Regions from separate parts of the Streptomyces sp. NPDC001443 genome, predicted to be linked through region 1. Evidence: predicted binding sites of a transcription regulator. Region 1 holds the regulator's gene; each other region holds the start of a gene.
The links. The regulator HrcA, encoded in region 1, represses chaperone genes, less so after heat shock. The targets are predictions, from matches to a motif close to TTNGCACTCNGNNNNNCNGAGTGCNAA.
Positions count from the first base shown of each region.

Region 2: groL (chaperonin GroEL) is a predicted target of HrcA. The motif match lies at 4,496-4,522, and genes of this name have one in related genera.
Region 3: groES (co-chaperone GroES) is a predicted target of HrcA. The motif match lies at 2,230-2,256, and genes of this name have one in related genera.

Region 1 is NZ_JBSFIA010000001.1:434,114-441,329, reverse strand. Features, by position in the region: gene ACWC24_RS01845 (16S rRNA (uracil(1498)-N(3))-methyltransferase) at 1-578, opposite strand, end outside; gene ACWC24_RS01840 (nitronate monooxygenase) at 575-1,651, opposite strand; gene dnaJ (molecular chaperone DnaJ) at 1,839-2,978, opposite strand; gene hrcA (heat-inducible transcriptional repressor HrcA) at 2,979-3,995, opposite strand; gene ACWC24_RS01825 (MBL fold metallo-hydrolase) at 4,161-4,913, shown strand; gene ACWC24_RS01820 (DUF3097 domain-containing protein) at 4,948-5,754, shown strand; gene hemW (radical SAM family heme chaperone HemW) at 5,969-7,201, opposite strand.
Region 2 is NZ_JBSFIA010000007.1:117,874-125,089, reverse strand. Features, by position in the region: gene ACWC24_RS10840 (alpha,alpha-trehalose-phosphate synthase (UDP-forming)) at 1-755, opposite strand, end outside; gene ACWC24_RS10835 (glucosyl-3-phosphoglycerate synthase) at 863-1,807, opposite strand; SAM riboswitch class I at 1,996-2,136, shown strand; gene thrC (threonine synthase) at 2,154-3,437, shown strand; gene ACWC24_RS10825 (MoaD/ThiS family protein) at 3,434-3,709, shown strand; gene ACWC24_RS10820 (cold-shock protein) at 4,140-4,346, shown strand; gene groL (chaperonin GroEL) at 4,683-6,305, shown strand; gene ACWC24_RS10810 (NADH:flavin oxidoreductase) at 6,575-7,216, shown strand, end outside.
Region 3 is NZ_JBSFIA010000008.1:108,487-115,702, reverse strand. Features, by position in the region: gene ACWC24_RS11890 (class I SAM-dependent methyltransferase) at 1-213, opposite strand, end outside; gene ACWC24_RS11885 (polysaccharide deacetylase family protein) at 436-1,317, shown strand; gene ACWC24_RS11880 (polysaccharide deacetylase family protein) at 1,314-2,123, shown strand; gene groES (co-chaperone GroES) at 2,402-2,710, shown strand; gene groL (chaperonin GroEL) at 2,846-4,468, shown strand; gene ACWC24_RS11865 (PE-PGRS family protein) at 4,766-6,220, shown strand; gene ACWC24_RS11860 (hypothetical protein) at 6,291-7,133, opposite strand.

The sequences.
Region 1 (7,216 bases):
ACGATCTCGCCCTCGGTGGGCAGTTCGGCGGCGGCCAGCGGCGCGTCGCCGCTCTCGTGGAGCACGGCGGCGAAGTCGGCGGCCGCCAGCAGCGCGCCGAGCTGCCGGGTCGTCGCCGCGTCCGCGACCTCGGGGAAGCGCACCCGCCGGGACTGCTTGCCGGCCTCGCGGGCGGTGGCCCGCCACTTGGCGAGCGCCTTCAGTCCGCGCTCGCCCTTCCACTGGGTGATGCAGCGGGAGGCCGCCCACGGCACGATCGCGTCGACGCCGACCTCGGTCATGGTCTCGACGGCGACCTCGCCCCGGTCGCCCTTGGGCAGTGCCTGCACGACGGTGATGCGGGGGGTGGGCGCCGGCTCCTCGTGCACCTCGCGCAGGTCGACGACCAGCCGGTCCTTCCCCTCGGCGGCGGCCACCTCGCCCTCGGCCCAGCGTCCGGCGCCGTCGGTGAGGACGACCGTCTCGCCCGCCCGAAGCCGCTTCACGGACACCGCGTGGCGTCCCTCGGGTCCGTCGAGGACGTACTGTCCGGCGCCGTCGGCGCGGACGTCCTCGACGACGAAGACCGGAGCGGTCATCGGACCTCACCACCCTGCGAGAAGGCGGCCCGGGCCGCGTCCAGTTCGGCGCACAGCACCTCGACCAGCCGCCCGGCGGGCAGCTCGCGGGCCATCCGGTGGCCCTGGCCCGCCCACAGCCCCATGCCCTGCGCGTCGGCGGCCTGGGCGGCGGCCTTGCGCAGCGGCGCGGTGAGGTGGTGGACCTCGGGATACGCGGCGGGCGCGTACGGCCCGTGCTCGCGCAGGAAGCGGTTGACGAGTCCGCGGGCCGGCCGCCCGGAGAACGCGCGGGTCAGCTCGGTGCGGACGAACAGCGGATCGGTGAGGGCCCGCTTGTACACGGAGTGCGCGCCGGACTCGGCGGTGGCCAGGAAGGCCGTGCCGAGCTGGGCCGCCGAGGCGCCGGCCGCCAGCACGGCGGCGATCTGGCTGCCGCGCATGATGCCGCCGGCGGCCACCAACGGCAGGTTCACGCTCTCGCGGACCTGCGCGAGCAGGGCGAGCAGACCGATGCCGCAGCCGTCGTTCTCCTGGAGGTCGCGGTGGGTGCCCTGGTGGCCGCCCGCCTCCACGCCCTGCACGATCACCGCGTCGGCGCCCGCCCGTTCCACGGCGAGGGCCTCCTCGACGGTGGTCGCGGTGACCATCGTGCGGGTGCCGGCCCGGCGCAGGGCTTCCAGCGTGTCCCGGTCCGGCACCCCGAAGTGGAACGACACCACGGGCACCGGGTTCGCCAGCAGTACCGCGAGCTTGGCGTCGTAGCCGTCGTCGCGCCCGCTGTCCGGGTCGCCGAGCTCCGCGTGGTACCAGGCGGCCTCGCCGGCCAGCTGGTGCGCGTACACCTCGACGGCGCCGGTCTCCGCATACTCCGGCTGCGGCATGAACACGTTCACGCCGAAGGGGCGGGCCGTCAGGCTCCGCAGCTGTTTGATCTCCTGGTACATGCCGTCGGCCGTCTTGTACCCGGCGGCCAGGAAGCCGAGACCGCCCGCCTCGCAGACGGCGGCGGCGAGCTTCGGCACGGAGACACCGCCCGCCATGGGGGCCTGCACGATCGGATGCACGCAGAGATCGGTCAGTGCGGAGGACATGTCGGCATGTTGTCACGTCCCCCGAACAAGTCCGAATCGGGCCGTCCGCGGGCTGCGCGCGGGCCGCGACCGGGCCGCGCACGGGAGTGGACGTGCGGTACGGGCCGTGGCCGGGAGCGGACGTGCGGCACGGACGAAGGGCCCGCAGGCGGCTGCCCCGGGCCCTTCATGTCCTCGTCCGCTCGGCTCAGCGGCCGTTGAACGCGTCCTTCAGCCGCGAGAACAGCCCCTGCTGTCCCGGCTGGAACTGCCCCTGCGGACGCTCCTCGCCGCGCAGCTTGGCCAGTTCGCGCAGCAGGCGCTCCTGCTCGGGGTCGAGCTTGTTCGGGGTCTGGACCTCGACATGGACGATGAGGTCGCCCCGGCCGCCGCCGCGCAGGTGGGTGACGCCACGGCCGTGCAGCGGGATCGACTGGCCGGACTGGGTGCCGGGCCGGATGTCGACCTCCTCCATGCCGTCCAGCGTCTCCAGCGGCACCTTCGTGCCGAGGGCCGCCGCCGTCATCGGGATCGTGACCGTGCAGTGCAGGTCGTCGCCGCGCCGCTGGAAGGTGGAGTGCGGCAGCTCGTGGATCTCGACGTAGAGGTCACCGGCCGGACCGCCACCGGGACCGACCTCGCCCTCGCCGGCCAGCTGGATCCGCGTGCCGTTGTCGACACCGGCCGGGATCTTCACCGTCAGCGTCCGGCGGGAGCGCACCCGGCCGTCGCCCGCGCACTCGTGGCACGGGTTGAGCACGACGGTTCCGAAGCCCTGGCACTGGGGGCAGGGCCGGGACGTCATGACCTGGCCGAGGAAGGACCGCGTGACCTGCGAGACCTCACCGCGACCGCGGCACATGTCGCAGGTCTGCGGGGTCGTGCCCGGCGCCGCGCCCTCACCGTTGCAGGTGGCGCAGACGATCGCCGTGTCGACCTGGATGTCCTTCGTGGTGCCGAAGGCCGCCTCGTCCAGCTCGATCTCCAGCCGGATCATGGCGTCCTGGCCCCGGCGGGTGCGCGAGCGCGGTCCGCGCTGCGACGCCGTGCCGAAGAACGCGTCCATGATGTCGGAGAAGTTGCCGAAGCCGCCCGCCCCGAAGCCGCCCGCCGCGCCGGCGCCGCCGGACTGGGAGAGCGGGTCGCCGCCGAGGTCGTAGACCTGCTTCTTCTGCGGGTCCGACAACACCTCGTAAGCGGCGTTGATCTCCTTGAACCGCTCCTGGGTCTTCGGATCGGGGTTCACATCCGGATGCAGCTCGCGCGCGAGCCGCCGGAAGGCCTTCTTGATCTCTTCCTGCGACGCGTCGCGGCGCACGCCGAGAACGGCGTAGTAGTCCGTGGCCACTCAGGACTCCGCCAGGATCTGTCCGACGTACCGTGCCACTGCGCGTACCGCTCCCATCGTTCCCGGGTAATCCATGCGAGTCGGTCCGACCACGCCGAGCTTGGCGACCGCCTCGTTGCCCGAACCGTAGCCGACCGAGACCACCGAAGTGGAGTTGAGTCCCTCATAGGCGTTCTCATGACCGATCCGCACCGTCATGCCCGAATCACCGGCCTCACCAAGCAACTTGAGAAGCACGACGTGCTCCTCCAGCGCCTCGAGGACCGGGCGGATCGTGAGAGGGAAGTCATGTCCGAAGCGGGTCAGATTGGCGGTGCCGCCGATCATCAGCCGCTCCTCGTTCTCCTCGACGAGCGTCTCCAGCAGGGTGGAGAGCACCGTCGAGACCGTACCGCGGTCGTCCGCCTCGAACGCGTCCGGCAGATCCTCCACGAGCCGCGGCACGTCCGCGAACCGGCGGCCCGCGACCCGGCTGTTCAGCCGCGCCCGCAGATCCGCCAGGGAGGTCTCGCCGAACGGCGCCGCGCAGTCGACCACGCGCTGCTCGACCCGGCCGGTGTCGGTGATCAGCACCAGCATCACCCGCGCGGGCGCCAGCGACAGCAGTTCCACGTGCCGCACGGTCGACCGGGTCAGCGACGGGTACTGCACGACGGCGACCTGCCGGGTCAGCTGCGCGAGCAGCCGTACGGTACGGGCCACCACGTCGTCGAGGTCCACGGCCCCGTCGAGGAAGTTCTGGATCGCGCGCCGCTCGGGCGCCGTCATCGGTTTGACGCCCGCGAGCTTGTCGACGAACAGCCGGTAGCCCTTGTCGGTGGGGATCCGCCCCGCACTGGTGTGCGGTTGGGCGATGAACCCCTCGTCCTCCAGGGCCGCCATGTCGTTGCGCACCGTCGCCGGGGACACGCCGAGGTTGTGCCGCTCGGTGAGGGCCTTGGAGCCCACCGGCTCCTCGGTGCCGACGTAGTCCTGGACGATCGCGCGCAGCACCTGAAGCCTGCGTTCGCTCAGCATCTCGCGCACACCTCCAGAATGTCGTCCCCTGATGCCTGCCGCCTGGCACTCTGCGCGCGCGAGTGCCAACGGTCCCCGGGTCAGTGTACGGCCGTGGGGTACACCCCGGGCAAGGCTGGGCCTGCGACGTCGCACCGGGGCGGCTTCCACCATTAGCGTCGCGGCATGACGGTGACTTGGGAAGAGCTGGGGTGGGAACGGCTGGCCGAGGGGGTCGGGCGGTGCCGGCTGCCGGTGTGGGACTGCACGGTGGGGCTGGTCCTGGGGGAGGGGGGCGCACTGTTGGTCGACGCCGGGTCGAGCCTCGCCGAGGGCGCCCGGTTGCGCGAGCAGGCGGAGGCCCTCGCGGGCGGCCGTGTGGGTTTTCTCGCACTCACCCACCCGCACTTCGACCACGCCTTCGGGGCGGCGGTGTTCGCGGACGCGATCGTACTGGGGGCGGCGGGCCCGGCGGGACCCGACGCGGGGGCCGTCCCGTGGAGCGCCTCCTTCATGGCGGAGCGCGAGGCGATGCGCGCGGACGCGGTGCGCAACGGCCTCGACCCCCGGGCCGCGCAGGAGGCCGCCGACGCGCTGACGCACCCGCACCACCCCGTATGGGGCACCCGGCAGCTGCCGCTGGGCGGCAGCCTGCGGGTCCTGCTGGCCGAGGTGGGCCCGGGACACACCGCCCGGGACCTCGCGGTGGTGGTGCCGGGCGATCCGACAGTGGTGTTCTGCGGCGATCTGGTCGAGGAGTCCGGCGAGCCGCAGGCGGGAGACGACGCCGTGCCGTCGCGCTGGCCCGCGGCCCTGGACCGGCTGCTGGAGCTGGGCGGCGAGGACGCGCGGTACGTGCCCGGTCACGGGGCGGTGGTGGACGCGGCCTTCGTCCGTGCGCAGCGGGACGCGCTCGCAAAGCGCTTCGGCGTGTCGTGAGCCCTGTCCGACGGCTTCTCCTATCGTCGTCCGAATGCGCCAGTACTCACCCGACCTGACCCCGCCGTGGAAGAAGCCGACGCCGGCGCCGGAGGTGCCCGCCGAGCCCGGTCTGGTGGTCGAGGAGCCCGGGACGGGCTTCTGCGGGGCGGTGATCGGCTGCGAGGCGGGCACGGTGACGCTGGAGGACCGCTTCGGCAGGCACCGGGTGTTCCCGCTGGAGCCTCGGGGGTTCCTGCTGGAGGGCCGGGTGGTGACGCTCGTGCGGCCGTCCTCGGGCGGTCCGCGACGCCCCGCCCGTACGGCGTCCGGCTCCGTCGCCGTACCGGGCGCACGCGCGCGGGTGGCGCGCGCCGGACGCATCTACGTGGAGGGCCGGCACGACGCCGAGCTGGTCGAGAAGGTGTGGGGCGACGACCTGCGGATCGAGGGCGTGGTCGTGGAGTACCTGGAGGGCGTCGACGACCTGCCGGCGATCGTCGCCGAGTTCTCCCCCGGCCCGGACGCCCGCCTCGGCGTCCTGGTGGACCATCTGGTGCCGGGCTCCAAGGAGTCCCGGATCGCCGCGTCGGTGACGAGCGAGCACGCGCTGGTGGTGGGCCACCCGTACATCGACATCTGGGAGGCGGTGAAGCCGTCCTCGCTGGGGCTCGAAAGCTGGCCGAGGGTGCCGCACGGCCAGGACTGGAAGACGGGCGTGTGCCGGGCTCTGGGCTGGCCCTCGGACAACACGGGCGCGGTGTGGCAGGCGATCCTGAAGCGGGTCGGGTCCTACAAGGACCTGCAGCCGGAGCTGCTGGGATGTGTCGAGCGTCTCATCGACCATGTGACCGTGCCCTGACGCGTGCCGCGCCGTTGACCCGCCGGACCGGTCGACCGCTCTCCGCCCGCACCTGCGGACCGCCTCCGCGCGGAGGCGGTCCGTCGATCGGTTCGTCCACAGGGCCGACCGTCCGTCCACAGGGCCGACCGTCCGTCCACAGGGCCGACGGTTCGTCCACACGGTCGAGCAGGTCGCGCTCCCCGCTGTCGCACGGGGTGCCCCTTCAGGCCGCTCAGTCCACCAAGTCCCGCACCACCGCGTCCGCCAGCAGCCGTCCCCGCAGCGTCAGCACGGCCCGTCCGTCGTCGTACGCCTCCCGCACCAGCAGCCCGTCCGACAGCGCCCGGCGCGACGCCTCGAGTCCCTCCTCCTTCAGCAGCCCGAGCGGCACCCCCTCCAGCAGCCGCAGCTCCAGCAGGATCCGCTCCACCCGCCGGTCCTCGTCCGCCAGGACCTCGCGTCCGGCCCCCGGCGACCGCCCGGACGCCAGCGCCGCCGCGTACGCCCCCGGGTGCTTGACGTTCCACCAGCGCACGCCGCCGACGTGGCTGTGCGCGCCGGGGCCCGCGCCCCACCAGTCGGCGCCCCGCCAGTACAGCTCGTTGTGCAGGCAGCGGGCCGCCTCCGAGGTCGCCCAGTTCGACACCTCGTACCAGCCGAAGCCCGCCGCAGACAGCGTCTCCTCGGCGATCAGATAGCGGTCCGCGTGGACGTCGTCGTCCGTCATCGGGACCTCGCCGCGCCGGATCCGACGGGCGAGCTGCGTGCCCTCCTCGACGATCAGGGCGTACGCCGACACATGGTCGGGACCGGCCCCGATCACCGCGTCCAGCGACGCCCGCCAGTCGTCGTCCGACTCGCCCGGGGTGCCGTAGATCAGGTCGAGGTTGACGTGCTCGAAGCCGGCCGCGCGCGCCTCCGCGACGCACGCCTCGGGCCGTCCCGGGGTGTGCGTACGGTCCAGGACCTTCAGCACGTGCTGCCGCGCGCTCTGCATGCCGAACGAGATCCGGTTGAAGCCGCCCGCACGGAGCGTGGCGAGGTAGTCCGGGTCGACGGACTCGGGGTTCGCCTCCGTGGTCACCTCCGCGTCCGGCGCGAGGCCGAACTCGTCGCGGATCGCCCCCAGCATCCGGACGAGGTCTCCGGCCGCGAGCAGCGTGGGCGTGCCGCCGCCGACGAACACCGTACGGACCTCGCGCGGGTCGTCGCCGAGGACCTTGCGGGCCAGGCGGACCTCGTCGATCAGGGTGTCGGCGTAGTTGTCGCGGGAGGCGAGGACGCCGCCGGTGCCGCGCAGTTCGGTCGCCGTGTAGGTGTTGAAGTCGCAGTAGCCGCAGCGGGTCGCGCAGTAGGGGACGTGCAGGTAGAACCCGAGGGGGCGGTCGGCGGCCCCGGCGAGCGCGGGCGCGGGCAGCGCGCCGTCGTCGGGGACGGGCTCGCCGTCGGGGAGTGCGGAAGGCATGTGCTCCATTGTCCC
Region 2 (7,216 bases), on a different contig from region 1:
GCCGTGGTCCGCGGCGCGCCGCCGCCGGGCGGGGTGTGCTCGATCGTCCCGTGCGGTCCGTCGTCCGGCCGGGCCGGGCGGATCCGCTCGCGGTCCACCTCACCGGCGCAGTCCATGAAGGCGCCCGCCCACCGGTGGGTGAGGAAGCCCAGCCGGTCCGCGCCGAGCATGCCCCGCACGATCTGCTCGCGGATGTCGTCCGGCAGCATCCGGAAGTAGTCCGGCGGCGCCCACGGGGTGTGCGAGAAATGGCCGATGCGCAGGTCGGGGCGGAGTTCTCGGAGCATGCCCGGCACCAGCGTCAGGTGGTAGTCCTGGACGACCGCCGTCGCCCCCTCGGCCGCCTCCTCGGCGAGCGCCTCGGCGAACGCGCGGTTGTAGCGCTCGTACGACGCCCACCGGCGCCGGAACTCCGCGTCGAAGACCGGCTCCAGCGGGGTCTGGTACAGCATGTGGTGGACGAACCAGAGCACCGAGTTGGCGATGCCGTTGTAGGCGTCGGCGTGCACGTCGGCCGGGATGTCCAGCATCCGCACGCCCGGCTCGCCCGTGCCGCGCCGCACCGCCTCGCGGTCGCCGTCGGACAGGGCGGAGCACACCCACAGCGCCCCGGCGTCGGGCCCGATGGCCGACAGGCCCGAGACCAGCCCGCCGCCGCCCCTGCGGGCGTGCAGCGAGCCGTTCTCGCGCACCTCGTACGAAACCGGGCCGCGGTTGGACGCGACCAGCACCTCAGCAGCGTGCGTGGAAGCCATACGCCTCAACCTAGCCCGGCCCGGAAACGCTCAAACGTGCGGAAGGCCCCTGACAGTCCGGAAACATTTGTATACGAACCCTTGGGGAACATCACCGCGCGCATCCGTCAGGCCACCTTGCGTGACGCGTACTCGGCGATCTCGGCCATCGGCGGCCGCTCCTCCGTGTCCACGGAGTACGTGCGCGGCTCGAAGCCGTCCCGGCCCCGCTCGAACTGGGTGAGGGAGGGCCGGACCAGATGCCCGCGGGCCATCCGCAGCTGCGCGGTGCGGTAGATGGCGGCGGCCATCCGGCCCAGTGCCTGTCCGTCCTGGTGGCGGTGCTTGCGCACCCCGACGTCCACCTGGGCGAGCGCGTCGAGGCCCACCAGGTGCAGCGAGTCGACCAGCATGCCCAGCTCCACCCCGTACCCGACCGGGAAGGGCAGCTGTTCCAGCAGGGAGCGGCGGGCCGCGTACTCGCCGCCGAGCGGCTGCACGAAGCCGGCCAGCTGCGGCCAGTGCATGTTCAGCAGCGGGCGGGCCATCAGCTCGGTGACCCGGCCGCCCTGGCCCGCCGCCCCGCCGAGCGGGCGGTCGTACATGGCCTTGACGAGGTCGACGTCCGGATCGGTGAGCAGTGGGCCCACGATGCCGGAGACGAAGTCGGAGGAGAACTCCCTCAGGTCCGCGTCGACGAAGCAGACGATGTCCCCGCCGGTGACCAGGAGGGACCGCCACAGCACCTCGCCCTTGCCGGGCACGGCCGGGATGCGGGGCAGGATGGCGTCGCGGTGGACGACCCGGGCGCCCGCGGCCGCGGCCACCGCCGAGGTGCGGTCGGTGGATCCCGAGTCGACGACGACGATCTCGTCGACGAGCGGGACCTGCTGCATCAGGTCGTGCCGGATCACGGCGACGATGTCGCCGACCGTCTCCTCCTCGTTGAGCGCGGGCAGGACGACGGAGACCGACTGGCCCCGGGCGCGTTTCGCGGCGAGGATCTTGTGGAGCGGGCGGTCGTTGACGGACCAGGAGCGGGTGCTCAGCCAGCGCTCGACTTCTTCCAGCACAGCGGCGGCTCCTTCTGCGTTCTGCGTGCTCGCGGCGGGTGGGAGTGCCCGCTGCGACAGCGGTCGACGGTCACGGGCATCTCGCGGTTCGGACGACTCTCTCAACTGTCGGGGCCTTCGGTTACAGTCTTGAACAACGCGGATGACCATCGCATGTCCAGGGTGGCCGACCGCTGAAAACTTCATACCGCTCATCCAGAGGGGCAGAGGGATACGGCCCGATGAAGCCCCGGCAACCCTCCAGTCGGTTTCTCGTTCACGCGAGGCTCCCGGCTCGGGAAGGTGCCAAATCCGTCTCACGGCGAAGTGCGTCGTGAGGAAGATGAGGAGAAAGGGCCTCGCCTCCATGGCTGCGCAGACTGCTGTAAGCACCACGAACCCCGTCGATCTGGGCTCCGCCGCGGCGCTCTCCTGCCGCGAGTGCGGACACCGGGTACCGCTCGGCCCGGTCTTCGCCTGCGAGGAGTGTTTCGGCCCGCTCGAGATCGCCTACGACTTCTCGCGGTACGAGACCGAGGAGCTGCGCAAGCGGATCGAAGCGGGACCCGCGAACATCTGGCGCTACGCGCCGCTGCTGCCCGTCCCCGCGGACGTGGCGGACAAGCCCAACATCAACCCCGGCTGGACCCAGCTCGTCAAGGCCGACAACCTGGCCCGTGAACTCGGTGTCACCGGTGGGCTGTACGTGAAGGACGACTCCGGCAACCCGACGCACTCCTTCAAGGACCGGGTCGTCGCCCAGGCCCTGGAGGCCGCGCGCGCCTTCGGCTTCACCACCCTGTCCTGCTCCTCCACCGGCAACCTGGCCGGCGCCGTCGGCGCCGCCGCGGCCCGCGCCGGTCTGCGCTCCTGTGTGTTCATCCCGCACGACCTGGAACAGGGCAAGGTCGTCATGGCCGCGATCTACGGCGGTGAACTCGTCGGCATCGAGGGCAACTACGACGACGTGAACCGTTTCTGCTCCGAGCTGATCGGCGACCCGGCGGGCGAGGGCTGGGGCTTCGTCAACGTCAACCTGCGGCCGTACTACGCGGAGGGTTCCAAGACCCTGGCGTACGAGATCTGCGAGCAGCTCGGCTGGCGGCTGCCCGACCAGCTGGTCGTCCCGATCGCCTCGGGCTCCCAGCTCACGAAGATCGACAAGGGACTCCAGGAGCTGATCAAGCTCGGCCTGGTCGAGGACCGGCCGTACAAGATCTTCGGCGCCCAGGCGGAGGGCTGCTCGCCGGTGTCCGTGGCCTACAAGGCCGGCCACGACGTCGTACGCCCCCAGAAGCCGGACACCATCGCCAAGTCCCTCGCCATCGGCAACCCGGCCGACGGGCCGTACGTCCTCGACATCGCGCGCCGCACCGGCGGTGCCGTGGAGGACGTGACGGACGAGCAGATCGTGGACGCGATCAAGCTGCTGGCGCGGACCGAGGGGATCTTCGCCGAGACGGCGGGCGGGGTGACGGTGGGCGTGACCCGCAAGCTCATCGAGAACGGCCTGCTCGACCCGAGCCTGACGACCGTCGTGCTGAACACCGGTGACGGCCTGAAGACCCTCGACGCGGTGGCCGGCACCGGTCTGACCGCGACCATCCGCCCGAACCTGGACTCCTTCCGAGAGGCTGGCCTCGCATCATGAGCGTCAACGTCCGCATCCCCACCATCCTGCGCACCTACACCGGCGGCGCCGCGGAGGTGAGCGCCGAGGGCGCGACCCTCGCCGAGGTCATCTCCGACCTGGAGAAGAACCACACCGGCATCGCGGCCCGCGTCCTGGACGACCAGGGCAAGCTGCGCCGGTTCGTCAACGTGTACGTGAACGACGACGACGTCCGCTTCGAGCAGGGCCTCGAGACGGCGACCCCGGACGGCGCGGGCGTCTCCATCATTCCGGCGGTCGCCGGAGGCTGATCATTACCTTCGGTAACCTCGGTTACCGAGTGTTCATCGAATTGCCCCCTCCGCGAGAGAAGCGGAGGGGGCAATTCTGTGTGATTGAGCGCGGTAGAGTTGGGGAACCCGCTCCCGATTCCGGGGTTTGCGACCTTCACCACCTGCCGTACGGACGACGAGAAGTAGCCAAAGTGGGCAGGTGTTTTGCGCCTTTCGTTCCCAATGCCTGGCCCAAGTTGCCCTGGAACAAGGCGAATTGCACATGTTCCGTGAGCCCGTCGTGCCCGGATTTCTCGTCCGATTGACCTGTTGCAGACGGCAGTTGGACAGATACATTCAGCCGCGGTCGACGCGTTCCGGCGCACGCCCCCGTCCCATGGGGGGTGAGGTCTGACCCGGATCCGCGAAGTGTGGATCTGTGCAAGGGCCAGTAATAGGGGAGTTAGGCATGGCTCAGGGCACCGTCAAGTGGTTCAACGCGGAGAAGGGGTACGGCTTCATCGCGGTCGACGGTGGTGCGGACGTGTTCGTCCACTACAGCGCGATCCAGATGGACGGGTACCGCACCCTGGAAGAGGGCCAGCGGGTCGATTTCGAGATCTCGCAGGGTCAGAAGGGGCCGCAGGCGGACATGGTCCGCCTGGCGACCGGCTGAAGCACGCGCCGACTTATTGCAGCGACGTTCTTCTGTTCTTTCGTCGAAGGGCTCGCATCCCCCGGGATGCGAGCCCTTCGGCCTGTCCGGGCACCGCCGCGCGGGACCCGCGGATCACCCGGGGCGCTCGCACTCGTCGGCCGGAGGCGCTTGCACTCGGCAGGGGCGAGTGCTAATCATTGCGTTAGCACTCTGAAGGTGAGAGTGACAACGAGGACCGGGTCGGTGAGGCCCGCAGGCCAAGTGGGGCAAGGAACCACGAGGCGTGCGAGCCGTCCGTCGCGGGCGCCAGCGCGGTCCGGAGCAATCCACCCCAGTCCGGGAGGACCACTTCACATGGCCAAGATCATCGCGTTCGACGAGGAGGCACGGCGCGGCCTCGAGCGCGGCATGAACCAGCTCGCGGACGCCGTGAAGGTGACGCTCGGCCCCAAGGGCCGCAACGTCGTCCTCGAGAAGAAGTGGGGCGCCCCCACGATCACCAACGATGGTGTCTCCATCGCCAAGGAGATCGAGCTCGAGGACCCGTACGAGAAGATCGGCGCCGAGCTGGTCAAGGAAGTCGCCAAGAAGACGGACGACGTCGCCGGCGACGGTACGACCACCGCGACCGTCCTCGCCCAGGCGCTCGTCCGCGAGGGTCTGCGCAACGTGGCCGCGGGTGCCAACCCGATGGCCCTCAAGCGCGGCATCGAGAAGGCCGTCGAGGCTGTCTCCGGCGCCCTGCTCGAGCAGGCGAAGGATGTCGAGACCAAGGAGCAGATCGCTTCCACGGCCTCCATCTCCGCCGCCGACACCCAGATCGGCGAGCTCATCGCCGAGGCGATGGACAAGGTCGGCAAGGAAGGCGTCATCACCGTCGAGGAGTCCCAGACCTTCGGTCTGGAGCTGGAGCTCACCGAGGGTATGCGCTTCGACAAGGGCTACATCTCGGCGTACTTCGCCACCGACATGGAGCGGATGGAGGCGTCGCTCGACGACCCGTACATCCTGATCGCCAACTCCAAGATCGGTTCCGTCAAGGACCTGCTCCCGCTCCTGGAGAAGGTCATGCAGTCGGGCAAGCCGCTGCTGATCATCGCCGAGGACGTCGAGGGCGAGGCCCTGTCGACCCTGGTCGTCAACAAGATCCGTGGCACCTTCAAGTCCGTCGCCGTCAAGGCCCCGGGCTTCGGTGACCGCCGCAAGGCGATGCTGAACGACATCGCCATCCTCACCGGCGGCGAGGTGATCTCCGAGGAGGTCGGCCTCAAGCTGGAGAACGCGACCCTGGACCTCCTGGGCCGCGCCCGCAAGGTCGTCATCACCAAGGACGAGACCACGATCGTGGACGGGGCCGGCTCCGCCGACCAGGTCCAGGGCCGGGTCAACCAGATCCGCGCCGAGATCGAGAACTCGGACTCGGACTACGACCGCGAGAAGCTCCAGGAGCGCCTGGCGAAGCTGGCCGGCGGCGTGGCCGTCATCAAGGCCGGTGCCGCCACCGAGGTCGAGCTCAAGGAGCGCAAGCACCGCATCGAGGACGCCGTCCGCAACGCGAAGGCGGCCGTCGAGGAGGGCATCGTCGCCGGTGGTGGCGTGGCCCTGCTCCAGGCCTCCGCGGTGTTCGAGAAGCTCGAGCTCTCGGGTGACGAGGCGACCGGCGCCAACGCCGTGAAGCTCGCCCTGGAGGCCCCGCTGAAGCAGATCGCCGTCAACGGTGGTCTCGAGGGCGGCGTCGTGGTCGAGAAGGTCCGCAACCTGACCGTGGGCTGGGGTCTGAACGCGGCCACCGGTGAGTACGTCGACATGATCGCCGAAGGCATCATCGACCCGGCGAAGGTGACCCGCTCTGCCCTGCAGAACGCCGCCTCCATCGCCGCGCTGTTCCTCACCACCGAGGCCGTCATCGCCGACAAGCCGGAGAAGGCCGCGGCCCCGGCCGGCGGCGGCATGCCGGGCGGTGACATGGACTTCTGATCGACCTCTGGTTGATCCACGTCCTTACCGAGGGCGGTACCTCCCGACGACGGGGGGTACCGCCCTCGGGCATTTCCCGGTCCGGCCGGTCCGGGCCCGCGTCCCCGCCCGCGCTGCGGCGGACCGGCGTCCGGTGCGTGTCCGGGATCACAGAACACGGTGACGGTGGCCGGAATGCGTCGGGGGCGCGGTGCCGTTGAGGTAGGCACGCGTTATATGCGTATGCACATACCGTCCGGTCTATCGTCACTTCGCGAGGAGCCCCCCACGTGAGCGTCACCGAGTCCGCAGTCTCCCGTGCGGCCGAGATCCTGTCCCGGCCCGTCGACATCAACGGCCTCACCGTCCCCAACCGCATCGTGATGGCGCCGATGACGCGCGAGTTCTCCCCGGGAGGGGTCCCGGGCGAGGACGTGGTGTCGTACTACGCCCGCCGCGCCGCCGCGGGCGTCGGCCTGATCGTCACCGAGGGGACGTACGTCGGCCACGACTCGGCCGGTTACAGCGACCGGGTACCGCGGTTCCACGGCGAGGAGCAGCTCGCGGGCTGGTCGAAGGTCACCGAGGCCGTGCACGCGGCGGGCGGGACGATCGTGCCGCAGCTGTGGCACATCGGCATGGTGCGCCGCCCGGGCCAGCCGCCGTTCGCGGACGCCCCGCCGGTCGGCCCCTCCGGCCTCTACAAGGAGGGCGCCGAGGTCACCGGACGGGCCATGACCCAGCAGGACCTGGACGACGTCGTCGAGGCGTTCGCGAAGGCGGCGGCCGAGGCCGAGCGCATCGGCTTCGACGGGGTCGAACTGCACGGCGCCCACGGCTATCTGATCGACCAGTTCCTGTGGGCGGGCACCAACCGCCGCACCGACGCCTACGGCGGCGACCCGGTGGCCCGGACGAAGTTCGCCGCGGAG
Region 3 (7,216 bases), on a different contig from region 1:
CGTGAAGAACATCCGCCGCGCGTCCTCGGCCGCGAACTTCGCCGCCGCCCGCTGCCGCAGGCGTGCCTGGCCGAGCGCCGCCGACACCAGGTCGGCGGGGTGCTCGCGGCGGAGCCGGGTGGCGACGGCGAGTTCGTCGGCCGGGGCGGTGTCGCGGACCTCGTGGAGGAGGGCGCGGCCTTCGGGCGTGAGGAGGGCGTGCAGGTCGTTCACCGGCTCATTGTGGGCCAGTCGGTGGACGGCGCGCCTCCGGTGGCGGTGTCGGGCCCGGTCGGCGGTCGTGGGCTGGGAGGATCCGACATCATGCGAGTAGTCGTACAAGCTGAAAAAAATGGTTTTGTTTGGACTTTGAAGAACTCCCGGATCTCTCGGGGCTCCCGCGCCTGCCGGGTCTCCCACGCCTGCCGGGTCTCCCGCGCCTGCCGGGTCTCCCGGATCCGCGGCGGTGTCGCCGTGCTCGCCGTCGCCGCCGTCGCCTCGGGCTGTGTCCGGGGCGGCGAGCCCGCCCAGGTGCGCCCGGCCCCCGGACAGCAGGGGCTCCAGGCACCCCCGGCCCGCGCCCTCGACGCCTACGCGGGCCGGTTGCGCGCCGAGTACGCGGCACGGGTGGCCGCGGCCCGGCGCTGGGGTCCGGCCACGGTCCCGCTGACGCCCCCGGCGCCACCCGCGAGGAAGCCGCGGATCACCGCGCGCGCCGGTTTCGAGGTCGACGGCCAGGAGGAGCGGGACCTGCCCCCGGTCTTCACCACGATCCCCACCAAGAAAAAAATCCTCTTCCTCACCATCGACGACGGCGCCGAGAAGGACCCGGCGTTCCTGCGCATGATGAGCGAGCTGAAGATCCCGTACACCGCCTTCCTCAGCGACTACCTGATCAAGGACGACTACGGCTACTTCAGGAAGATGCAGCGCAACGGGGTGGTCCTCGACAACCACACCCTGCACCACCCCTACCTCCCCGGGTTGTCGTACGAGCGGCAGAAGCAGGAGATCTGCGGCATGCAGGACGTGATCGAGCGTCAGTACGGCAGGCGCCCGACCGTCTTCCGCCCGCCGTACGGCAACTACAACCGGGACACCCTGGTCGCCGCGAAGGCCTGCGGCATCAAGTACGCCCCGATCTGGGACGAGGAGGTCTTCGCCGACCACTGGGAGTACCGCGAGTGGGACCAGGACCTGCACCCCGGCGACATCGTCCTGACCCACTTCCGGGGCCGCTCCGACTGGCGGGGCACCATGCCCGACATGATCCGCCGGTTCCTGAAGAAGGTGACCGACAAGGGGTACGCGGTGGCCCGCCTGGAGGACTACCTGTGAGGCTGCGGGCACTGACCGCGGGAGTGCTGGCGTCGGCGGTGCTGCTGCTCACCGGCTGCGCCCAGTCCGTCGACCCGATCGAACGGCTGGGCAAGAAGGCGGCGCAGCGGGTACGGCCGCACGGCCCGGCCGCTCCGCAGGCGTACCGCCACTGGGGTCTCTCGGCCCCGCTGGCCCCGGCCCCCCGGCGGGCGGCCCGGCCGCTCACCGCCACCGCACCGGGCCTGCCCGAGGTGGTCGACCGGGTCAGGACCCACGACCGGGTCGTCTTCCTCACCTACGACGACGGCGCCGAACGCGACCCGCGCTTCGTCGACATGGTCCGCGAACTGCGGCTCCCGGTCAGCATGTTCCTCACCGACAGCGTCGCCGGACCGGGGTACGGCCACTTCGCCCGGCTGCGCTCGGTCGGTGCGAGCATCCAGAACCACACCCTCGACCACCCCTCCCTGCGCGGACTGCCCTATCGCGGCCAGCGTGCCGAGATCTGCGGGCAGCAGGAGAAGCTCAGGACCCGCTTCGGCCTGCGTCCGCGGCTGTTCCGGCCGCCCTACGGGACGTACGACCACGCCACCCTGCGGGCCGCCGCCGGGTGCGGCATCTCGACGGTGGTGCTGTGGCGGGTGTCGATGGGCACGGCCGGCCTGAGGTACGCCCGGGGTCCGCACCGGCTGCTCTCCGGCGACATCGTGGCCATCAGCCCGGACGAGACCCAGGCCCCGAGCCTCGGAAGGCGCACCACCCACCTGCTGCGCCGGATCCAGGAACAGGGACTGACGGTGGCTCGGCTGGAGGACTACCTGTAGTCGACTACCTGTAGTCCGGCCGCGCGCACCGCCCACCGGACCCCGCGCCGCCGAGCCCCGGATCGCCGTCGGCCGGGCGCGAAAAATCACGCCGCGCCGTCCGCAATTGGCACTCCGCTTGACCGAGTGCTAATCGCGGTCATAGTCTCGGCTCTGGCACTCCTCCCTGGAGAGTGCCAACACGCGACGGGCAGGTCCGGCACCCGCGACGACGGATCCACCTGGTCGCCACCTCAGACAGTTAACCCCGTGAGATCTCCGAAGGGGGAGGTCGGATCGTGACGACCACCAGCTCCAAGGTTGCCATCAAGCCGCTCGAGGACCGCATTGTGGTCCAGCCGCTGGACGCCGAGCAGACCACGGCCTCTGGCCTGGTCATCCCGGACACTGCCAAGGAGAAGCCCCAGGAGGGCGTCGTCCTGGCCGTGGGCCCGGGCCGCTTCGAGAACGGCGAGCGTCTTCCGCTCGACGTCAAGACCGGCGACATCGTGCTGTACAGCAAGTACGGCGGCACCGAGGTGAAGTACAACGGCGAGGAGTACCTCGTCCTCTCGGCTCGCGACGTCCTCGCGATCATCGAGAAGTAGTCACCTCGCTTCCTCGCGAAGCGCTTTGTATTTGAACTGCGCCCCTGGCCCCCGCGACCATTAATCAGCCGGGCGTCGGGGGCGCAGTCGTTCACCCTGATTCACCTCGAGATTTCCGAGAGGGCAAACGCTCCCATGGCGAAGATCCTGAAGTTCGACGAGGACGCCCGTCGCGCCCTCGAGCGCGGCGTCAACAAGCTTGCCGACACGGTCAAGGTGACGATCGGCCCCAAGGGCCGCAACGTCGTCATCGACAAGAAGTTCGGCGCCCCGACCATCACCAACGACGGCGTGACCATCGCCCGCGAGGTCGAGCTCGACGACCCGTACGAGAACCTCGGCGCCCAGCTGGTGAAGGAGGTCGCCACCAAGACGAACGACGTCGCGGGTGACGGCACCACCACCGCCACGGTGCTCGCCCAGGCGCTCGTGCGCGAGGGCCTGAAGAACGTCGCCGCCGGCGCTTCCCCGGCTTCCCTGAAGAAGGGCATCGACGCCGCGGTCAAGGCCGTCTCCGAGGACCTGCTCGCCTCGGCCCGCCCGATCGACGAGAAGTCCGACATCGCCGCCGTGGCCGCGCTGTCCGCCCAGGACCAGCAGGTCGGCGAGCTCATCGCCGAGGCGATGGACAAGGTCGGCAAGGACGGTGTCATCACCGTCGAGGAGTCCAACACCTTCGGTCTCGAGCTGGACTTCACCGAGGGCATGGCCTTCGACAAGGGTTACCTGTCGCCGTACTTCGTGACGGACCAGGAGCGCATGGAGGCCGTCCTGGAGGACCCCTACATCCTCATCAACCAGGGCAAGATCTCCTCCATCCAGGACCTGCTGCCGCTGCTGGAGAAGGTCATCCAGACCAACTCCTCGAAGCCGCTGCTGATCATCGCCGAGGATGTCGAGGGCGAGGCCCTGTCGACCCTGGTCGTCAACAAGATCCGCGGCACGTTCAACGCCGTCGCCATCAAGGCGCCCGGCTTCGGTGACCGCCGCAAGGCGATGCTGGAGGACATGGCGATCCTCACCGGCGCCACGGTCATCTCCGAGGAGGTCGGCCTCAAGCTCGACCAGGCCGGCATCGACGTGCTGGGCTCGGCCCGCCGCGTCACCGTCACCAAGGACGACACCACGATCGTCGACGGTGCCGGCAAGACCGAGGACGTCCACGGTCGCGTCAACCAGATCAAGGCCGAGATCGAGAACACCGACTCCGACTGGGACCGCGAGAAGCTCCAGGAGCGCCTCGCGAAGCTGGCCGGCGGCGTGTGCGTGATCAAGGTCGGCGCCGCCACCGAGGTGGAGCTGAAGGAGAAGAAGCACCGTCTGGAGGACGCCATCTCCGCGACCCGCGCCGCGGTCGAGGAGGGCATCGTCTCCGGTGGTGGCTCCGCGCTCGTCCACGCCGCCAAGGTCCTCGAGGGCAACCTCGACAAGACCGGCGACGAGGCCACCGGTGTCGCCGTGGTCCGCCGCGCGGTCGTCGAGCCGCTGCGCTGGATCGCCGAGAACGCCGGCCTGGAGGGCTACGTCATCACCTCCAAGGTCGCCGACCTCGACAAGGGCCAGGGCTTCAACGCCGCCACCGGTGAGTACGGCGACCTGGTCAAGGCCGGCGTCATCGACCCGGTGAAGGTCACCCGCTCCGCCCTGGAGAACGCCGCCTCCATCGCCTCCCTCCTGCTGACGACCGAGACCCTGGTCGTCGAGAAGAAGGAAGAGGAGCCGGCCGAGGCAGGCCACGGCCACGGCCACTCCCACTGACGCACTCCGGTGACCCGGACGGGCCCTGACCCACCGTCGGCGTCCACCCGACAGGACTGACGCCGACGGCTTCAAGCCCGACCACTTCGCCCCGCCGCGACATCTCGCGGCGGGGCGAAGTGCTGCCGGAGGGGTCTGCACAGTTCATCCGCGGCCACTTGCGTCGGCCCCTGTCCCGGCGTGACTGGGCGAGCCCACGTACCCCGGTTCACTCCTGCCCCGAAGACTTCGCATTGGCAAGACCGGTAACCTCCCCGATACCGTCAGTTATAGCCAGGAGTTTGAGGGGGACAGAACGTGAGGACCGCCAACCCGGACGACCTGGAGCGACTCGCCGAACTTCTGGATGGGCGAGGAGGTGTTCAGGACAAGCTCGATGAAGCTTTCACCAGAGCCTCCAGGCTTGGCGTCTCCAGCCAGTTGACGGCTCTCAAACCCTTACGGAACTGGGTGACCGACACGGCGCCCGACCTTCGCAAGCGGGCGGGCTTCGCCCGGCTGGAAAGCGGTGATCCGGAGGCGGGTCTCTACTGGGCCGGTTTCACCGCCGAGGACATTCGAAAGCGCAAGGGTCAGGAGTTCTCCCCGGACCAGTTGCTGCTGGCCAACTCCGTGGCCGCGAGTGATGACCCGGCTGCCGAGTCGTTGCGTCGGGGCGACGACGAGTCGATAGACGCGTGGATCGAACGCCTTGAAGCGACCGCCTTCACGAAGATCCCCGGACTCGCGCCGCACAAGGAGACCGTCGAAGCGATCGTCGGGGCCTGCCGGGAATACACAGGTTTTACCGAGACAGTTGCGCAAAGCACCTTCATTGCGACGACCCTGACAAGGGTCCTGGTCGGCAATCGACTGCGCACGGCGTGGCGCGCGGGCGGCTGGTCACAACCCTTCCAGGACGGCGTGTACAACCTGTTGAGAAGGTCCGGCAACAGGAACCTGGTGCGGTTCGGCAGGAACGTCAGAGCTTGGTATCCGGAGCTGAAATCGCTGAATGCTCCGGGTTCGTGGCTTCCCACGAAACTCGCCGGCTTCATCTACAGGAGCCGGGGCTTCCAGCAGTTGGGAAGCTTTCCTGGCATGTCGACACTTCAGACCTGGGCCAGCAGCAGGGGGTGGAACAGGCTGGCCGGCGCCAGATTCATGGATATGGGCCCGAATGCGGTTGTTCGATTCATCGGTGGGAACAACGAGCTGGCGGCGGCCTTCGGAGGGACCACGCATGCCGGCGTCGCCGCCAGGGCCGCCAGCGCCAACCTCTTCAGGGTCGCCGGCAATGCGTACACCGACGCGCGCGCCGTCCAGGGACTGGGGCGTGGAGCGGCTGTGGTCAGGGGCTTGGCCGTCACCGGCAAGGTCTCCGGCGCCTTCCGCGGCGTCGGTATTGTGAGCGGCGTCGCCTCAACCGCTATCAGCGCCAACACCGTGTATCACGACGGGTGGCCGTGGGACAACGGCAATTTCTCCACGCGGGAGAAGGGTGCCTCCTATGTCGCGGACGTCGCCGAAACCGGGTTCAACGCCTCACTGACGGCTGCCACCATCGCGCCTAACCCCATCACCATCGGAGCGACCGTCGTGTTCGGCGCCGTCTACGCGGGTGCCAAGGTAGTTCAGCACTGGGATGGCATAAAGAAGGGCGCGGGTGAAGCGCTGGACGCAGTCGGTAGTGCAGCTGAGGAAGCCGTGACAGACCCGGTCGGCACGGCCAAGGAGGTCGGCCACGCGTTGAATCCGAAGAACTGGTTCTGAGCCATCGACAGAATGACCGGCGCGGGTCGCAGTGTTGTTCGACTGCGGCGCCCCGCACCGGGCCAACTCCTCACTCCTGGGCCGGGGTCTCCTCGGTGCCGAACAGATCAGACTTGTCTGGGAGAAGATCTGTGATCTTCTCCCAGATCTCGCCGTTCCTTCTGTGGACCAGTCGTAGCCGGCTCTCGGGCCCGACCTGCCCATCCAGAATGGGCTCTTCAGGCTCTTCTCTCACCCAGTAGCCATGCGGTCCGCAGTCCCACACCGCAAGGGCCCGGATCATCGCCGCCCGCTCGCCCTCGTGTTTGCCGTCCCAGGCGGTCGAGATACGCCACGTGGCGTTCAAGGCCATGATGAGCTCGGTGAACTCGCTCAGTTCCGGCCCCACGGGGGTGTCGGCCTCGGTCAGCGCCTTGCGAATGAGACCCCTGGTCGCGACCTCGTCACCCTCTGCCTGATCCAGAACCGACAGCGCCGCGTCGAGAGCGCCCATCGTCGTCTCGATGCGGGAGAGCCCGGAGCGTGCCTCGTCGGCCTGCAGGTTGACCATGCGTGCCAGCTCCCAGACCAGACTGTGCGGGGCGATGGGGGTGTACTCGGACTCCTCGTCCCCGGGCCAGCCCTCGTGAGCGATCACCGCATTCCGCCCGACGACGACCCCGTGGTTGACAGTGCCGTGTGCCCCTGTGATCTCCACGGTGACCAGGACCAGCGGAGCGGCCAGAGCGCCGAGAAGATCCCTGAGGATCGGCGCAAACTCACCCTCCTCGCCGACCAGTCCGATCTGCATGAGTTCGCCCAGCGAGGACCACAGCTCGTCGGGCGGATTCTCGCCTTCCAGGAGATGTCCGAATACCGCTATGTGGCGGTCCGTCAACCGGAATCGCATTCGGGAGCTGTCAAAGGAAGGCATGGGAATGTCTTCACCTCAGTCTTTCGTGACGAAGGCTCCAGGGTTTTCCCGACGCGCGCGTTGCCCGTTCGGGGGGCCGCGGC